DNA from 2 places in the Anoxybacillus kestanbolensis genome. Region 1 is predicted to be linked to the other one. Evidence: a T-box and tRNA genes for the amino acid it is inferred to sense, from the RefSeq annotation. Region 1 holds a T-box; the other holds one or more tRNA genes.
What was found. The T-box of region 1 lies ahead of serS (serine--tRNA ligase). A T-box ahead of a tRNA ligase gene usually reads a tRNA of that ligase, here a tRNA-Ser.

Region 1 (8,573 bases):
TATGCTTCGTACGAAAGGTGAGCCGGGTACAGGGAATATTGTTGAAGCAGTTCGCCATATGCGTAAAGTAAACGCGCAAGTGCGTAAAGTCGTCAGCATGAGCGAAGACGAATTAATGACAGAAGCGAAAAATTTAGGTGCTCCGTTTGAAGTATTATTGGAAATCAAACGTCTCGGTCGCCTTCCTGTCGTTAACTTTGCAGCAGGTGGTGTTGCGACACCAGCGGATGCAGCATTAATGATGCATTTAGGTGCTGATGGTGTATTTGTTGGTTCTGGTATTTTCAAATCAGAAAACCCTGAAAAATATGCACGTGCTATCGTAGAGGCGACAACTCATTATGAAGATTACGAATTAATTGCCCACTTATCAAAAGGATTAGGTGGAGCGATGAAAGGGATTGATATTTCTTCGTTGCTTCCTGAACAACGAATGCAAGAACGCGGATGGTAATGTAAAGGAGCAATGAATATGGTGAAAATAGGAGTATTAGGATTGCAAGGGGCCGTGCGTGAACATGTACGGTCGATTGAAGCGTGTGGTGCAGAAGCGGTAGTGATTAAAAAGGTCGAGCAATTGACACAGATTGATGGCCTTATCATTCCAGGTGGGGAAAGTACGACGATGCGTCGTTTGATGGATAAATACGGCTTTATTGAACCGCTGAAGCAATTTGCAGGCGAAGGGAAGCCGATGTTTGGAACGTGTGCAGGCTTAATCATTTTAGCGAAAAAAATTGTTGGTTACGATGAGCCGCATCTCGGTTTAATGGATATTACGGTTGAACGCAACTCATTTGGTCGTCAACGTGAAAGTTTTGAAGCATCTTTAGCAATTAAAGGTGTCGCGGATGACTTTATTGGTGTATTTATTCGAGCTCCGCACATTGTATCTGTAGGAGCCGATGTTGATGTGCTTGCGACATATGAGGATCGCATTGTCGCGGCAAGACAAGGACAATTTTTAGGATGTTCGTTTCATCCAGAATTAACAGACGACCATCGTATGACGCAATACTTTATCAACATGGTGAAAGAGACAAAAGAATAAACGGGTTGCATTTTGTTTAAACTTATAGTACATTATTTCCAAGAAAATGATATGAAGAAAAAGCGATGACAGGAACTAGTAGCAAGCCCTCTTCCTTTCAGAGAGCCGATGGTCGGTGCAAATCGGCAGGAACGACTTGTGAATCCATCCTGGAGCGAAATGCTGAACGCGTTAAGTCAGTAGGCATTTCCGGTGAGAACCGTTATATCTCTCGAGTGGGAGACGTATGTCTTCAACTAGGGTGGCAACGCGGGAGCACTCTCGTCCCTTTCTTTCGGGACGGGAGTTTTTTATTTCATTAATCAAAATAAAAAGGAGGCATGTTGATGTTAGACTTAAAATTTTTACGTACTAATTTTGAAGAAGTAAAACAAAAACTTCAACATCGTGGTGAGGATTTAGCGGATTTCGAACGATTTGAGCAACTCGATCGTCGTCGTCGAGAACTCATTGCACAGGCGGAGGAATTAAAAAATAAGCGAAACGATGTGTCGCAACAAATTGCTTTACTAAAGCGTGAAAAAAAAGATGCGGATCATCTCATTGCTGAAATGCGCCAAGTTGGTGATCGGATTAAAGTACTTGATGATGAATTGCGCGAAGTAGAACAACAGCTTGAAACATTGCTTTTATCCATTCCAAACATTCCACATGAATCTGTTCCAATTGGTGAATCAGAAGACGATAATGTAGAAATTCGTAAATGGGGTGAACCGCGTTCATTTTCCTTTGAACCGAAACCACATTGGGAAATTGCTGATCAACTTGGGATTTTAGATTTTGAAAGAGCAGCAAAGGTGACAGGAAGCCGATTTGTATTTTATAAAGGACTTGGGGCACGTTTGGAACGTGCATTGATTAACTTTATGTTAGACGTACATGTTGAACAACACGGATATGAAGAAGTTCTTCCGCCATACATCGTTAATCGAGCAAGCATGACGGGAACGGGGCAGCTTCCGAAGTTTGAAGAAGATGCATTTCGTATCGAAAGCGAAGATTACTTTTTAATTCCAACAGCTGAAGTTCCTGTAACAAACTTACATCGTGATGAAATTTTATCAGCAGATGATTTACCGATTAAATACGCTGCTTATAGCGCATGTTTCCGTTCGGAAGCTGGTTCGGCAGGAAGAGATACGCGCGGATTAATTCGTCAACATCAGTTCAATAAAGTAGAACTTGTTAAATTTGTCAAACCAGAAGATTCTTACGAAGAGCTCGAAAAGCTAACAAATGATGCAGAGCGTATTTTACAACTACTAGGTTTGCCGTATCGTGTGATGAGCATGTGTACAGCTGATTTAGGATTTACTGCTGCGAAAAAATATGACATTGAAGTATGGTTACCAAGCTATGGAACGTATCGGGAGATTTCTTCTTGTAGCAATTTTGAAGCGTTTCAAGCTCGTCGTGCAAATATTCGTTTCCGACGAGATCCAAAGGCAAAACCAGAACATGTGCATACGTTAAATGGGTCTGGTCTAGCGATTGGACGAACAGTGGCAGCGATTTTGGAGAATTACCAACAAGAAGATGGAACAGTTGTCATTCCAGAAGTACTTCGACCATATATGGGGGGGAAAGAAGTGATTTCATAAGGGGAGAACTTGCTCCCCTTTTTTATAAAAAATATTGACATACGATGATCATTATGATAAATTAATACATGTCGATACGGAGGAGTACCCAAGTCTGGCTGAAGGGGTCGGTCTTGAAAACCGAGAGGCGTCGAAAGGCGCGCGGGGGTTCGAATCCCTCCTCCTCCGCCATCATTTAGATGTTTGCAAACCACAGCGCATAAAATGGAGATTGTTTATTGAAATAATTCGTTACGATATGTAACGAATTTTTGTTTTATATAAGAATAAAAAGTAAAGGATGCCTGAACTAGGCATCCTTATTTTTTTAACTTGCGATATTGTTCAATCATATATCCAATTTTTGCGACAATCGGTTCGATTGATTGAGCATCACGAATAATATCATATTCATTGATGTTAATACGCAAAACAGGACAAGCATTAAAGCTATTGATCCATCTCTCATATCTTTCATACATTTCTTTCCAATATTCGATTGGCGTCTGCTGCTCCATTGGACGACCGCGCTCACGAATACGTTTAATAATTTCCTCAAAACTTCCTTCTAAATAAATAAGTAAATCAGGATGAGGAAAATATGGTGTCATAACCATCGCTTCAAATAAACTTGTATACGTTTCATAGTCGACTTTCGACATCGTACCTTTTTCATAATGCATTTTTGCAAAAATACCTGTATCTTCATAAATGGAGCGATCTTGGACAAATCCTCCTCCGTATTCAAAAATACGTTTTTGTTCTTTGAATCGTTCAGCGAGAAAGTAAATTTGAAGGTGAAAGCTCCAACGTTTAAAGTCGGCATAAAATTTATCTAAATAAGGATTTGTATCTACTTTTTCAAAAGAAGTGCGAAATTGAAGCGCATCAGCTAACGCTTTTGTCATCGTTGATTTTCCTACACCGACCGTTCCAGCAATGGTAATGACAGCATCGCTCGGAATATGATATTTTTCTCGTAAGTTCATTGTTCTAAGCTCCTTTTGAGAACAGATTGCAGTTCATTTAAAATATAAAATCGATCTTTGTCACGATGAACGAAGTCAAGTTCATCTCCGTTAAATCGCAATACAGGAATGTGGGGATGGGCTTGTTCAAATTGTTCCATTGCTTGTTCATAAGCATGAGATAGTTGTTGTAAATAGTTCGGGTCAATGTTTTTTTCGAATTCGCGACCACGCATAGCAATACGCTCTAACAACGTGTGTAATGAAGCGTGCAAATAAATGACGACATTTGGTTTTGGCATGTCGTTTGTTAAAATGTCATAAATTCGTACATACTTTTCGTACTGCTTTCCTTTTAACGTTTGCTTAGCAAAGATTAAGTTTTTGAAAATATGGTAGTCAGCTACAACCGGTTTCCCATTGTTTAAAAAATTTTTTTCGACATCTTCTAGCTGTTTATAGCGATTACATAGAAAAAACATCTCCGTTTGGAAACTCCATTCTTCGATGTTTTCATAAAATTTACCTAAAAAAGGATTTTCATCAACAATTTCTTTTAACAGCTCATATTGAAAATGGGTTGAGATGACCTTAGCTAATGATGTTTTTCCAACACCAATTGGGCCTTCCACAGTAATAAAGGGCACGCGGGACATTGTGTAACCTCCTTCAGGTGAAACCGTCTGTGTAGACAGACAAAATTTATTTTAACATAAAATGATTAGTCTGTATGTTGCTTTTTTGTTTTGATATACTTTATAGATGATAAAAAGGTACGGGAGTTTCAAAAGATGAAAAATGATGAGTATTACATGCATTTAGCGATCGAAGAAGCAAAGAAAGCAGAAAAAATAGGAGAAGTGCCTATCGGTGCTGTTATTGTATATAACGACCAAGTGATTGCGCGAGCCCATAATTTGCGCGAACGGGATCAGCGGTCGATTGCTCATGCGGAGCTTTTAGCTATTGATGAAGCATGTAAAAAACTAGGAACGTGGCGACTAGAACAAGCAACGTTGTATGTGACGTTAGAACCTTGTGCCATGTGCGCTGGGGCAATTGTTCTGTCTCGGATCAAACGCGTTGTGTTTGGGGCAAGCGATCCGAAAGGGGGATGTGCAGGGACATTAATGAATTTATTACAAGAACCGAGATTTAATCACCAATCGGAAGTTGTTAGTGGGGTATTAGCTGACCAATGTGGCTATATGCTAAGTGAATTTTTTCGACAGTTGCGTCAACGAAAAAAAGAAGAAAAAAGTAGTATTAGTTCCAATTAAATTCCATTGTGTAGTCGTTGCAATTTGGATGAAAAAGAGATATACTTATACTTGCGTTAGAGATAACGCATTGCCGTGCTAAGCGGGGAGGTAGCGGTGCCCTGTACTCGCAATCCGCTCTAGCGAGGCTGAATTCCTTCTTTAGGCTAGTTTGCTGTAGAGTCTGCCTAGAGTAAGTGGTGTTGACGTTTGGGTCCTGCGCAATGGGAATCCGTGAACCCTGTCAGGTCCGGAAGGAAGCAGCAGTAAGCGGACAATCCCATGTGCCGCAGGGGTGCCTGAACCGAGCTAACTACTCTAGTAACGTTTATGGCAGCTAGTCGACAGAAGGTGCACGGCAATTTACATAGATAGGACACAGGCACTTGCTCAAATGGCAAGTGCTTTTTTCATGCGTTTTTTAATGATATAATGATTAGGATACAAGCAAAGAGGAGGGCAGTTTCGTGAGTTATAGAGCTTTATATCGTGTTTTTCGGCCACAAAGCTTTAAAGATGTTGTCGGTCAAGAACACGTCACAAAAACGTTGCAAAATGCCCTGCTTCAACAAAAGATTTCACATGCATATTTATTTTCTGGTCCACGTGGGACAGGAAAAACAAGTATAGCTAAAATTTTCGCTAAAGCGGTAAACTGCGAGCATCGTCCAACAGCAGAGCCATGCAACGAATGTCCGACTTGTTTAGGCATTATGAACGGTTCGATTTCAGATGTGTTAGAGATTGACGCAGCATCAAATAACGGAGTAGATGAAATTCGTGATATTCGCGATAAGGTGAAATTTGCCCCAACCTCAGCACCTTATAAAGTGTATATTATCGATGAAGTGCATATGTTGTCCATTGGGGCGTTTAATGCGTTATTAAAGACATTGGAGGAACCACCGAAACATGTCATTTTTATTTTAGCGACAACAGAGCCTCACAAAATTCCGTTAACGATCGTTTCTCGATGTCAGCGGTTTGATTTTCGGCGCATTGAGCTCAAATCCATCGTTTCACGTTTAAAAACGGTTGTTGCTGAAGAAGGGATAGATGTAGAGGAAGAAGCATTGTTTGCGATTGCGCGTGCTGCTGATGGTGGAATGCGTGATGCGTTAAGCTTGCTTGATCAAGCCATTTCTTTTAGTGATGATCGGGTGTTACTTGAAGATGTGTTAGCGGTTACAGGCGCTGTCTCACAGCGGAAAATTGCGGATTTAATTCATGCGATGTATGAAAAAAAGACGGTTGAGGCATTACGTCTTTTTCAAGATTTAATGGAACAAGGAAAAGATCCGAATCGTCTTGTCGAAGATTTAATTTATTATTACCGAGATATGCTTTTATATAAAGCAGCGCCACAGCTTGAGGATGTGACGCATCGCGTGCTCGTAGATGAGCGATTTCGAGAGCTTTCTGACATGATTCCGACATCGTTCATATATGAAGCGATCGATTTGTTAAGCAAAAGCCAACACGATATGCGTTTGACAAATCATCCACGTATTCATATGGAAGTCACGATCGTAAAACTTTGTTATGAAGAGGAGCATGCGATAAAATCTACTTCCTCCCTAGATTTAGAGGAGAAGGTAAAACAGCTTGAGCAACAATTGGAGAAACTAAAAGAAACAGGTGTGAAGCCTTCTGCTTCGGAAGTTAGTGAACCGGTGAAAAAAACGGTAAAAAATATTCGCACAGACTATAAAATACCGATAGGACGCATTCATGAAGTGCTTCGCCAAGCAACGCATCAGCATTTATCTCTTGTTAAAGGGAATTGGGGGCATGTGCTTGATTTGCTGAAGAAGCAAAATAAAGTGTCCCATGCAGCATTATTACAAGAAAGTGAACCTGTAGCAGCAAGTAGCACAGCTTTTGTGTTAAAATTCAAATATGAAATTCATTGTAAGATGGTTGCTGACAATAGCAACTATGTCAAAGATAATTTAGAGCAAGTATTATTCGAGCTAACAGGGAAAAAACTCGATACGATCCCTGTTCCTGAAAGCGAATGGCTTCGAATTCGCGAGCAGTTCATTCGGCAACAAACAAATGGGGATGAACAACACGAGCAGGAAGACCCATTCATTTCCGAAGCGAAAAAATGGTTTGGTGAAAATTTAATCGAAATTAAAGAATAATGGAGGAATGATGAACATGATGCGTGGAATGGGAAATATGCAAAAAATGATGAAACAGATGCAAAAAATGCAAAAAGATATGGAGAAAGCGCAAGCAGAGTTAGCAGAAAAAACGGTTGAAGGAACAGCAGGAGGCGGAATGGTCACTGTTGTCGCGAACGGTCATAAACAAATTTTAGAAGTGAGAATTAAAGAGGAAGTTGTTGATCCAGAAGATATCGACATGTTGCAAGATTTAGTGCTTGCAGCAACGAATGATGCGTTGAAAAAGGTAGATGAGTTAACAGCAGAAACAATGGGGCAGTTTACAAAAGGATTGAACATACCGGGATTATTCTAGGGGGTTCGTATGTATTATCCAGAGCCGATATCGAAGCTAATCGACAGTTTTATGAAATTGCCAGGCATCGGACCGAAAACGGCCGTCCGTCTGGCGTTTTTTGTGTTAAACATGAAAGAAGATGTAGTACTAGATTTCGCAAAAGCGCTTGTAAATGCGAAAAGAAATTTAACATATTGCTCATCGTGTGGCCATATTACGGATAAAGATCCTTGTTATATTTGCGAAGATGATAAGCGTGATCGTTCCATCATTTGTGTCGTTCAAGATCCGAAAGACGTCATTGCTATGGAAAAAATGAAAGAATATAACGGGTTGTATCATGTGTTACATGGTGCGATTTCACCAATGGAAGGAATTGGTCCGGAAGATATTAAAATTGCTGAGCTGCTTAGACGTCTTCAAGATGAAACGGTTCAAGAAGTAATTTTAGCCACGAATCCAAACATCGAAGGTGAAGCAACCGCTATGTATATTTCACGCTTGTTAAAACCAACGGGTGTAAAAATTACGCGCATTGCTCACGGGTTACCGGTTGGTGGCGATTTGGAGTATGCGGACGAAGTGACGTTATCTAAAGCTCTTGAAGGAAGAAGGGAATTGTAGTGTTTTGGAAGAAAAAAGGATGGCTACGTAAACAATTTAACGATCAGCTGATTGAACGTTTGCAACGTTATCGTGATGATTGGATGGGAAAAAAACAATTAATAGAAAAAAGTGTCGAACCATCCGACAAAGTCATCTTCGATTTAAAAATTGCTGAAGCAAAATATTTATTTCTCCTTCGAGAAGCAAAAAAGCGAAAAGTGACAATTGGGAAGGGATGATTCCCCTTCCCTTTCATATGGGCTTGTCATATAGAAAAGAGGTGGGCATATATTTAAAAATAAAACAGCTTGAAGGGGAGAAAATGATGAATGAAACTGTTGTCATTGTGTCGATCGTTAGTTTAATTGTCATTATTTTGCTTATTGGTATTCCGATACGCTTGACTCGATTCATTGGAGAAGGAATTGCTCGTTTAGTGATCGGGGCTTTATTTATTTTTTTAATTAATGTTGTTGGTGGTGTATTAGGTATTCATCTGCCGATTAATTTGTTTACAGTAGCGGTTACCGGATTTCTAGGTATTCCTGGTGTTGTAGCACTCATTTTCCTTCAACAATATGTCATTTCATAAACGGACATATCCGTTTATTTTTTTGTTGACGAACATACGCATTCATGA
Region 2 (8,573 bases), on a different contig from region 1:
GTCGTATCAGCGATAAATCCGCTTGCTAAAATAAATGGTAATACGTTTCGTTCATCAAATTGTAATGCACGCACCATAGCTAATACGATGGGTGTTAAGATGAGTGCAGCGCCATCGTTTGCGAAAAATGCAGACACTAAAGCACCGAGAATTGAAACAAATACAAACATGCGAATGCCGTTTCCTTTTGCAGCACGTGCCATATGTAATGCTGCCCATTCAAAAAAGCCAATTTCATCTAAAATTAAAGAAATAATAATGATTGCAATAAAAGCAAGCGTCGCATTCCAAACGATGTTCGTTACATCGATGACATCTTGAACATCAACAACCCCAAGGAGCAACGCTAATAAGGCGCCACCGCACGCCGACCAACCAATCGATAAATTGCGTGGTTGCCAAATAACAAAAACGAGGGTAACAAGAAAAATCAGTGATGCAAGAATAACGGAAAGCAAAAAACCACTCCTCTCTTTTTATTCGCACTGAATACGCATTCCTTTTTCCTTAAGTTGACGAATGTGTTCTTTTGGATCTAGCAAATAAGCGAAAATGCTTTGCATCATTGGATAAAACTCATGTTTTTTATTTAGTGAATAAAATACCCACTGCGCTCTTTTTGTTTCTTTCACTAAACCGTTATCTTTTAGTTTTCGTAAATGCTGGCTAATGGCAGGTTGGCTCATCTGTAATAGTTCAACGAGCTCACATACGCAACAATCTGCTTCATTTAGTATAGCCATGATCGTGAGTCTTGTTTTGTCGCCTAATAGCTTTAACATATTTGCCGCCTCTTCGATGTGATACATAATACCCCCTCCTTCATCCGTAAATTATTATATAATTATATACTTATATAAACAAGTAAAGATTTTGTAAAGAAAAAAGAGCTGATCCACTGATCAACTCTTGTCGCATAAAACTAATCGTCATCTACCGTCCATGTTATATTTGTTTTTGTTTGCTGTTGTTTCATTTTTCATTCTCCTTTCAACATGTATTTTTCGTCTAAATTAAAACAATTGGTACATTGAACATTTTCGATCCATCATCTTTTCTTCAACTTGTCGAATCAGCTGCTCTCGCTCTATTTCTTCAGCTGTCCATATTCGTCGTTGAATGGAAATCGTTAAAAAAAATAAATGAAATTTCATGATTTACTCACCCCCTTTCAGTAAAAAAAATCCGTTGGACAAAATCTTTTCGCGGATGGCACAAAAAAACGCAGGGAACACATCCTTCCCTGCGACATGCGATCGCTTGTGAAAAGGTGAATGATTTTCACATCGGGAGGGCAGGCCAATCTTCTTTGTTCAATTGCGCCATGTACTTCTGTCATTGTTGTCATAACTCTTTCCTCCCTTCCAAAATCAATTGATGTAGTAAATTATATACACGATAAGATAAGTTTGTAAATATATAATAAAAATTTTTCCAAACAGATCACGAAGATATGTATATGAAAGAAAACAAAAGGTATGCAAGGACAGATGCATCATTTTTTGTCTTTTAAGCAAATTGTCCATCGATGTACGATATATTTTCTTGTGCTATTTATTATTTTTGACTATGATCAAAAAAGAACATGTAGAAGGGAGATCTTTATGAAACATACAGACATATATATCTTATCCGGATTTCTTGGGAGTGGTAAAACGACATTATTAAAGCGGCTACTGCAACATGAAAAAGAACATGGACGGAAAGTCGCTGTTGTGATGAATGAAATTGGCCAAGTGTCCATTGACTCACATGCTGTTTCAGAAGATGCTGTACTAAGCGAATTATTAAGCGGCTGTGTATGTTGTACCATTCAAGATCAATTTGAAGTAGAGCTTTATTCGTTGCTCCAGCAACATTCATTAGATGTCATTTACATTGAAACAACAGGGGTAGCGCATCCTGTTGAAGTGCTCGATGCGTGTGTGTCGCCATTACTTGCTCATCGTCTTCAAATGAGAGGTATCATCACGACAATCGATGCAACACGTTGGATGAATCGTCAACAACTCTCCATTCCCTTGCAAATGTTATTAAAAGAACAAGTTCGTCACGCGGATGTATTAATTGTCAATAAGACAGATGAATTACGCCCAGAAGAACAAGCAAAATTGTCGTTTGAGTTACAAACGATTAACAATGAAGCGCGTACAATTTTTACAACATTTTCTAACGTACGAATGGAAGATATTCATTTGTTATCGAAGCGGGTAAGAAACGAGCATGAGCGAATGAACATAGAAAGATTACGCATTCAAACATACGTACATACATTTACAAGCCCAATTGATTTAGATGTGTTCGAACAATGGGTACGGCAGTTACCTGATACCATTTACCGAATGAAAGGGTTTTTACGCTTTACTCGTACAAGTGGGGTTTATTCTTTTCAGTATGCATACGGTACACCGCTCTATATGAAAGAGGAAATGAATGTTCCGCTACATTTTGTTGTGATTGGTGAACAATTGGATAAACAAACACTAAAACAACAACTCGATAATATGCAAAAAGGAGAAGGTTAATATCCCTCTCCTTTTACTTTCGTCCAAAGTCCGCTTTAATTTCTCCCCATTGCTCGGTTTCCCATTTCATAATTTCATTCGTATAATGGTGCGTGCGCAACCAACTTTCAGCACGTTCAACAAGTTTCCAGACACGTTCTGTTTCAGCGTTGCGAACGAGCGTTGTATTCGCTTTTTTTCCTTTTACCCATTTTATGGCTGTTGCCGAATCAGAATAAATCGGCAAACTTTTGTTTTGTTGTTGTAACCATGCTAATGCGTGGACAATGGCTAAAAACTCCCCAATGTTATTTGTTCCGATCATCGGTCCAACATGAAACAACTCTTTCCCTGTTTTCGTATGTACTCCTCGATACTCCATCCATCCTGGATTTCCGCTACATGCCGCATCTACGCAAATACTTTCCTCTACATAGTTCGTTGCAAGCACTTTATTTTTTTTCGTTCGGTTTACAAACGGACCAGACGCAAATGCTTGTTCTGCTTCTTCTTTCGATGAAAATGAGCGATATTTTGCCCCCGGAACGCCAATGACGTACGGTTTACACTCGTCCCAAGAAGAAAAAATACCTGTTTTCGCCCCTTGCCAAACGACATAATATTTTTTCAATTTGTCACATCCTCACGAATTGGAATAAAGAAACAAAGTTGAAGGTCACAAAAGAAGGAATGAAAGAGGAGATATGGCGGAGGAGGGGGGATTCGAACCCCCGCGGGCTTTGACACCCCTATCGGTTTTCGAGACCGACCCCTTCAGCCGGACTTGGGTACTCCTCCGTACGTTGGGGTGCCAAAGAAATTATAGCGAAAACATGATTTTTCGTCAATTACTTTTTTGTTTTTCAATATAGTCAACAAGCCCCATCGCACATACTTGTAAATCAAGTTGAAGCACTTTATATACATCTGCATTATCGGGTACTTGCCGTTTGCGTAAAAATGTTTGAACGTTGTCGAATAAAAGTTGGAAAACGGCTTCTGTCTTTTCTGTAAAGGACTTATCTTTTTGTTTATCTACGATATCGCGACCTATTTGCACGAAGATCGGTAGCCAGTAATGTAGCTGATCCCAAACCGTCTGCACATGGGTTGACATACCAAAATGGCCAAAATAGATGCGATCTGGATGTAACGACATGAATCTTTTAATCGAAGCTTGCATCGCTTCTGGGTCAAATTGATTTGGTGATGTAGATGGCAAATATAACTCCACGTCATATGAAAGTAACTGTGGATAAAAAACACCTGCCGTATCACCTGTAAAAATACCGTTGCTTTTTTCGTCATAAATAGAGAAATGGTGATTCGCATGCCCTGGTGTATGAAGAAACGTTAATGTACGATCTTCTCCGATTTGTAACGTTTCCCCATCTTCTTTTATGACCAGTCGGTCCTCTGGAATTGGAACGATCGGATCAAATAACGCATCAAATTTTTCACCGTAAACGGCTTTTGCCCCTTCAATGAGACGAGATGGATCGGCCAAATGTCGCATTCCCTTCGGATGAACAAATACGCGAGCGTTTGGACAATGTTTTAGTAACACTCCTGCTCCACCCGCATGATCTAAATGAATATGTGTCACAATAATGTTTTTTACATCTTTTAAATCGATTGATAATTCTTCTAGTCCTTTAAGTAAATGCGGGATAGATGGGCTTGCACTTGTTTCGATAATTGTCACTTCTTCTTCATGGAAAACGTATGCACCTGTTCGTTGGGCTGTTTGTAAATCATATAAATCAATGAGTGAAATGCCAAATCCTAAATCAACAGGTCGCCACATGTTGATTCTCCTTTCTCTTTTTGAATAAGTCGAGCAAAATGATGAGCGATTTTTGCAGTTAATCCCCAAATGACTTTATCTTCGTAGTAATAAAAATATTCTTCAATTTGTCTCGGTCGCCAATTATACTGTCTTCCTCCAGGAATATCGTCAAATGGGAAATCGTCTTCGGGCTTTGGTTCAAATTGAACACGATATATTCGTGGTTTCGTTTCAATAAAAAAAGATAACGGGACGGTGAATACATCTTCCACTTCTTTTTTATTGATTTGCATGTGTGCGTTATTTACAAATGCAACAAATGGATAAATGACCATGCCAAATGGTGAAAGCACATAATCAAGTGGAACGACATGTGTAATATGTTCTTTTTTAATCCCCAACTCTTCACATGTTTCTCGAATGGCTGTTTCTTGTGGATTTTGATCACATGCATCCATTTTTCCACCCGGGAAACAAATTTCACCGGGCTGGCGACGTAACTGAAATGAGCGTACTTCAAATAAGACAAACACGTCATCGTGTTGACAAATAAGCGGGAGAAGTACAGCATATTTTGCGTATGAGTTGAAATCCATGATTGTTGGTGTTCGCTGCTGTAGTTCATTCATTGTCGTATAAATCACTTTTTTCATTAGTAAACATCCCTTTTCGTAAATACATAAAAAGAAACGATCAGCGCGACAAGTGCCCAAGTGGCTAGCACGGTCATCGAAAAAGAAAGTGTCATCTCATCAATCGGTGGCGCCATGCCGCTAATATAACTTGTGAGTCGTAAATTCACCATAAACAAATATTTCGCAGACGTCCACGATGACACCATATTTGATAAAATCGCTCCTGAAATGAGAGCGGCAAGCATAATTCCCATCACGGCAGCTGTGCTACGTAGTAATACCGATAACATGAATGTTAATGTGCCGACAACGAGCGAAACAAAAAAAGCGAGCCCGAATTCAATAAGCAAGTATTTCCATTGCGGGATAAGATGGACAGCTGATGTATTTAATTCTTCACCTTGAATCGAAAATCCTGTTAAGAGTGGCAAATTCCATCCACCATATCCAAATACAATGCCAGAGATAGCGTATGATAATAGAGCGACGGAAAATACGACAAACGATGTAGATAACATCATCGCGATATATTTGCTCATTAAAATCTTCCATCGTTTCACAGGACGTGTTAACAACAGTTTGATCGTCCCTCCGCTCGCCTCTGATGAAACGAGATCAGCAGCAATTACCATAACAAGGAGCGGTAAAAATAACTCGATGGAGTTTTCGATAAACATGCGCATAAATGTTGGAGCACCTGGTGCCATTGGATTAATGTCTTTGTCTAAATAATACTGTTGTTGTTGTAAACGAATTTTAAGAAACTTTTTCCAATCCTCAGAGATTCCTGTCGAATTTAATCGGTTTTGTGTGTCGATGATTTGCTGTTGCAGCTGAGTGCGCCAATCTGTCGTTCCGATCCGTTCTCGAATCGTTTCGATCTGTTTAAATTGCGCGTATGTAAATAAGCTCACGAGAACAGCAACGATCGCTGCGATAATAAACAGTCGTCTTTTACGAACAATTTTTAACATCTCATTGTATACAAGATTAATCAATCGTTTCCCCTCCCGTTAATTCAATAAATAAGTCTTCTAGTGTTGGAAGTTTGCGTTCAATTCCACTGACATGTACCCCTGCTTCAATTAAACGGGCATTGCAACGCGCAATCGTTTCATTTGACTCATAGATTGTCACGAGTGCTCCATCTTTTTCACCAAGCACAGTCGTTTCATTTTGTAGTATTTGTTTTGCTTTATCTACCGGATCAACGCTCCAATATGTCCGAGCTTGTTCTTGTAGCAAATGTTCAACCGTATCAATGCGAATAATCTCCCCTTTAGACATAATCGCAACACGATCACACATGAGTTGTATTTCACTCAATAAATGTGATGAAACGAGCACACTTAACTGTTCTTTTTCAGCAAGCGATCGAATAAACTGTCTCATTTCACGAATGCCGACAGGGTCTAAACCGTTTGTTGGTTCGTCTAAAATAAGCACCGTCGGTTTTCCGAGTAGCGCTTGCGCAATACCGAGTCGTTGACGCATGCCGAGCGAATATGTGCGCACGAGATCATGAATCCGATTTTGTAGACCGACGAGTTCAACCACTTCTTGAATGCGATGAGCCGTAATTCCCGGCACCATTCGTGCAAAGTGTTCAAGATTTTCCCAACCGCTTAAATATGGATAAAGTTCAGGGTTTTCAACAATACAGCCAATGTGTTGAATTGCTTTTGTAAATTGTTTTTGTAAATCATATCCACAAATTGAAATCGTTCCAGATGTCGGTCGAATCAATCCGACAAGCATGCGAATCGTTGTCGTCTTCCCTGCGCCATTTGGACCTAAGAAACCAAACACTTCGCCTTTTTTTAGTGAAAACGAAAGTCCTTTAATAATTTCTTTTTTTCCAATGGTTTTTCGCACGTTTTGCACAACTAATGTCTCTTCCATTATTTCTCTCCTTTCGTTAACGTAATGAGTGAAGCAACACGTTCACCAATTCGCTTATACCCTTCCTTATTAGGATGAAATTTATCTGTATATAAATAGTCGTTTACTTGCAGTTCAAACAAATCATATGTCGGAACGCAAATGATTGACTTATAGTTGGCTGCTACTTCAGATGCTGCATAATTCCAACTACGTACAACGGCAGATGTTTCTTTTCCGTTATCTAAATCATTAAATGGATTATACAAAGCGACATAAAATACTGGGGCGTTGCTATTCGCTGTACGAATGAGTCGGAAAATCGTATGCAGCTGCTCGACAAATTTCTTTTTTTCTTTTTCAATTTGAGTATGGGATAAGTCTCTTAGCGTTTCACCACCGCGAAATAAGTCGTTTCCTCCGATCGTCATTAAAATAATGTCAGCTTCTTTTAATTGACGTTGCACTTCTTTTTGTTTGAGTTGATTGATGAGTTGAGGAGAACGTTGTCCTTTAATGGATAAATTTATGAATTGAACGGGTTGATTTGTCCGTTTTTTTAGTTCATCTACAACATATCCAACGTACCCTTTCCCCGTTTCATCTCCTGTTCCACGCGTTAATGAGTCGCCAAGAGCGACAATCGAAAGTCCATTATTTTTCTGTATGTTTGAAGTTGTTGTTTTTGGTTGTTTGATCGAGGAAGCTTCGTAAAAAAATTGATCTTGAATCGTGACGATTAAACCGATAGCCCATAATAGTGTTGTTGCGGTACAAATCAATACGATTATCGTAATTATTCGTTTAGACACAATATCACCCTTTCGTTGTTTTCTATGTACCATCATAAACCATTTGTTGTTCAAACGCATAATGAAAACATGCAAAAAGCGAGCACATCGCTCGCTTTTAAAATTTCGCTTGATAATGTTCAATTTCCCAAGCATGGACAGCTGTTCGATAACTATCCCATTCGTTCTTTTTCATCGCTACGTATTCGTTAAATACGTGATCTCCTAATGTATGACGGCCAATTGTTCCATTTTCTAGTTCTTCAATCGCTTTTCCTAAGCTACCTGGAAGGTTTTCAATACGAAGCTCTTTACGACGTTCATTCGTCATATGGAAAATATCTTCGTCGATTGGTGCTGGACAAGTGAGTTCTTTTTCTACACCATCAAGCCCTGCCTCAGCAATAACTGCAAATGCTAAGTAAGGATTGGCAGATGGATCTGGACAACGAAGCTCAACGCGTGTTGCCAATCCTCGTTTTGCAGGGATGCGAATTAATGCGGAGCGGTTCGATGCCGACCACGCAATATAACAAGGCGCTTCATATCCTGGGACGAGACGTTTATACGAGTTGACTAATGGATTCGTAATAGCTGCGAAACTTTTTACATTGTGTAATAAACCAGCAATGAATTGGTATGCCGTTTCAGATAATTGATTGTCGTCCGATGGATCAAAGAAAGCATTTTCTCCACCCTTAAACAGCGACATATTTACATGCATGCCTGAACCGTTAATACCGAAAATTGGTTTTGGCATGAACGTAGCGTGCAATCCGTATTTTTTAGCAATCGTTTTTACAACCCATTTGTATGTTGTGGCGTTGTCAGCAGCACCTAACGCATCGGCATATTTGAAATTAATTTCATGTTGACCCTCAGCAACTTCATGGTGTGAGGCCTCGATTGTAAATCCCATTGCTTTTAACGCACGATAAATATCTAAGCGAACGCGTTCTCCAAGATCTTTTGG

Region 2: it encodes a tRNA-Ser, which carries the amino acid that the T-box ahead of serS (serine--tRNA ligase) is inferred to sense. The anticodon was not compared.

Annotation. Positions count from the first base shown of each region.
Region 1 is NZ_MQAD01000012.1:222-8,794, reverse strand. It holds gene pdxS (pyridoxal 5'-phosphate synthase lyase subunit PdxS) at 1-454, shown strand, start outside; gene pdxT (pyridoxal 5'-phosphate synthase glutaminase subunit PdxT) at 473-1,051, shown strand; T-box leader at 1,108-1,323, shown strand; gene serS (serine--tRNA ligase) at 1,378-2,652, shown strand; tRNA gene BO219_RS08550 (tRNA-Ser) at 2,731-2,823, shown strand; gene BO219_RS08545 (deoxynucleoside kinase) at 2,952-3,620, opposite strand; gene BO219_RS08540 (deoxynucleoside kinase) at 3,617-4,255, opposite strand; gene tadA (tRNA adenosine(34) deaminase TadA) at 4,391-4,879, shown strand; RNA gene ffs (signal recognition particle sRNA large type) at 4,953-5,217, shown strand; gene dnaX (DNA polymerase III subunit gamma/tau) at 5,326-7,005, shown strand; gene BO219_RS08520 (YbaB/EbfC family nucleoid-associated protein) at 7,022-7,345, shown strand; gene recR (recombination mediator RecR) at 7,355-7,951, shown strand; gene BO219_RS08510 (YaaL family protein) at 7,951-8,172, shown strand; gene BO219_RS08505 (pro-sigmaK processing inhibitor BofA family protein) at 8,259-8,525, shown strand.
Region 2 is NZ_MQAD01000005.1:186,145-194,717, forward strand. It holds gene BO219_RS03320 (arsenic transporter) at 1-458, opposite strand, end outside; gene BO219_RS03325 (ArsR/SmtB family transcription factor) at 477-809, opposite strand; gene BO219_RS03330 (YrzI family small protein) at 1,014-1,154, opposite strand; gene BO219_RS03335 (CobW family GTP-binding protein) at 1,605-2,525, shown strand; gene BO219_RS03340 (ribonuclease H1 domain-containing protein) at 2,539-3,135, opposite strand; tRNA gene BO219_RS03345 (tRNA-Ser) at 3,210-3,302, opposite strand; gene BO219_RS03350 (MBL fold metallo-hydrolase) at 3,349-4,311, opposite strand; gene BO219_RS03355 (NUDIX hydrolase) at 4,290-4,946, opposite strand; gene BO219_RS03360 (ABC transporter permease) at 4,946-5,926, opposite strand; gene BO219_RS03365 (ABC transporter ATP-binding protein) at 5,919-6,830, opposite strand; gene BO219_RS03370 (SGNH/GDSL hydrolase family protein) at 6,830-7,621, opposite strand; gene glnA (type I glutamate--ammonia ligase) at 7,719-8,573, opposite strand, start outside.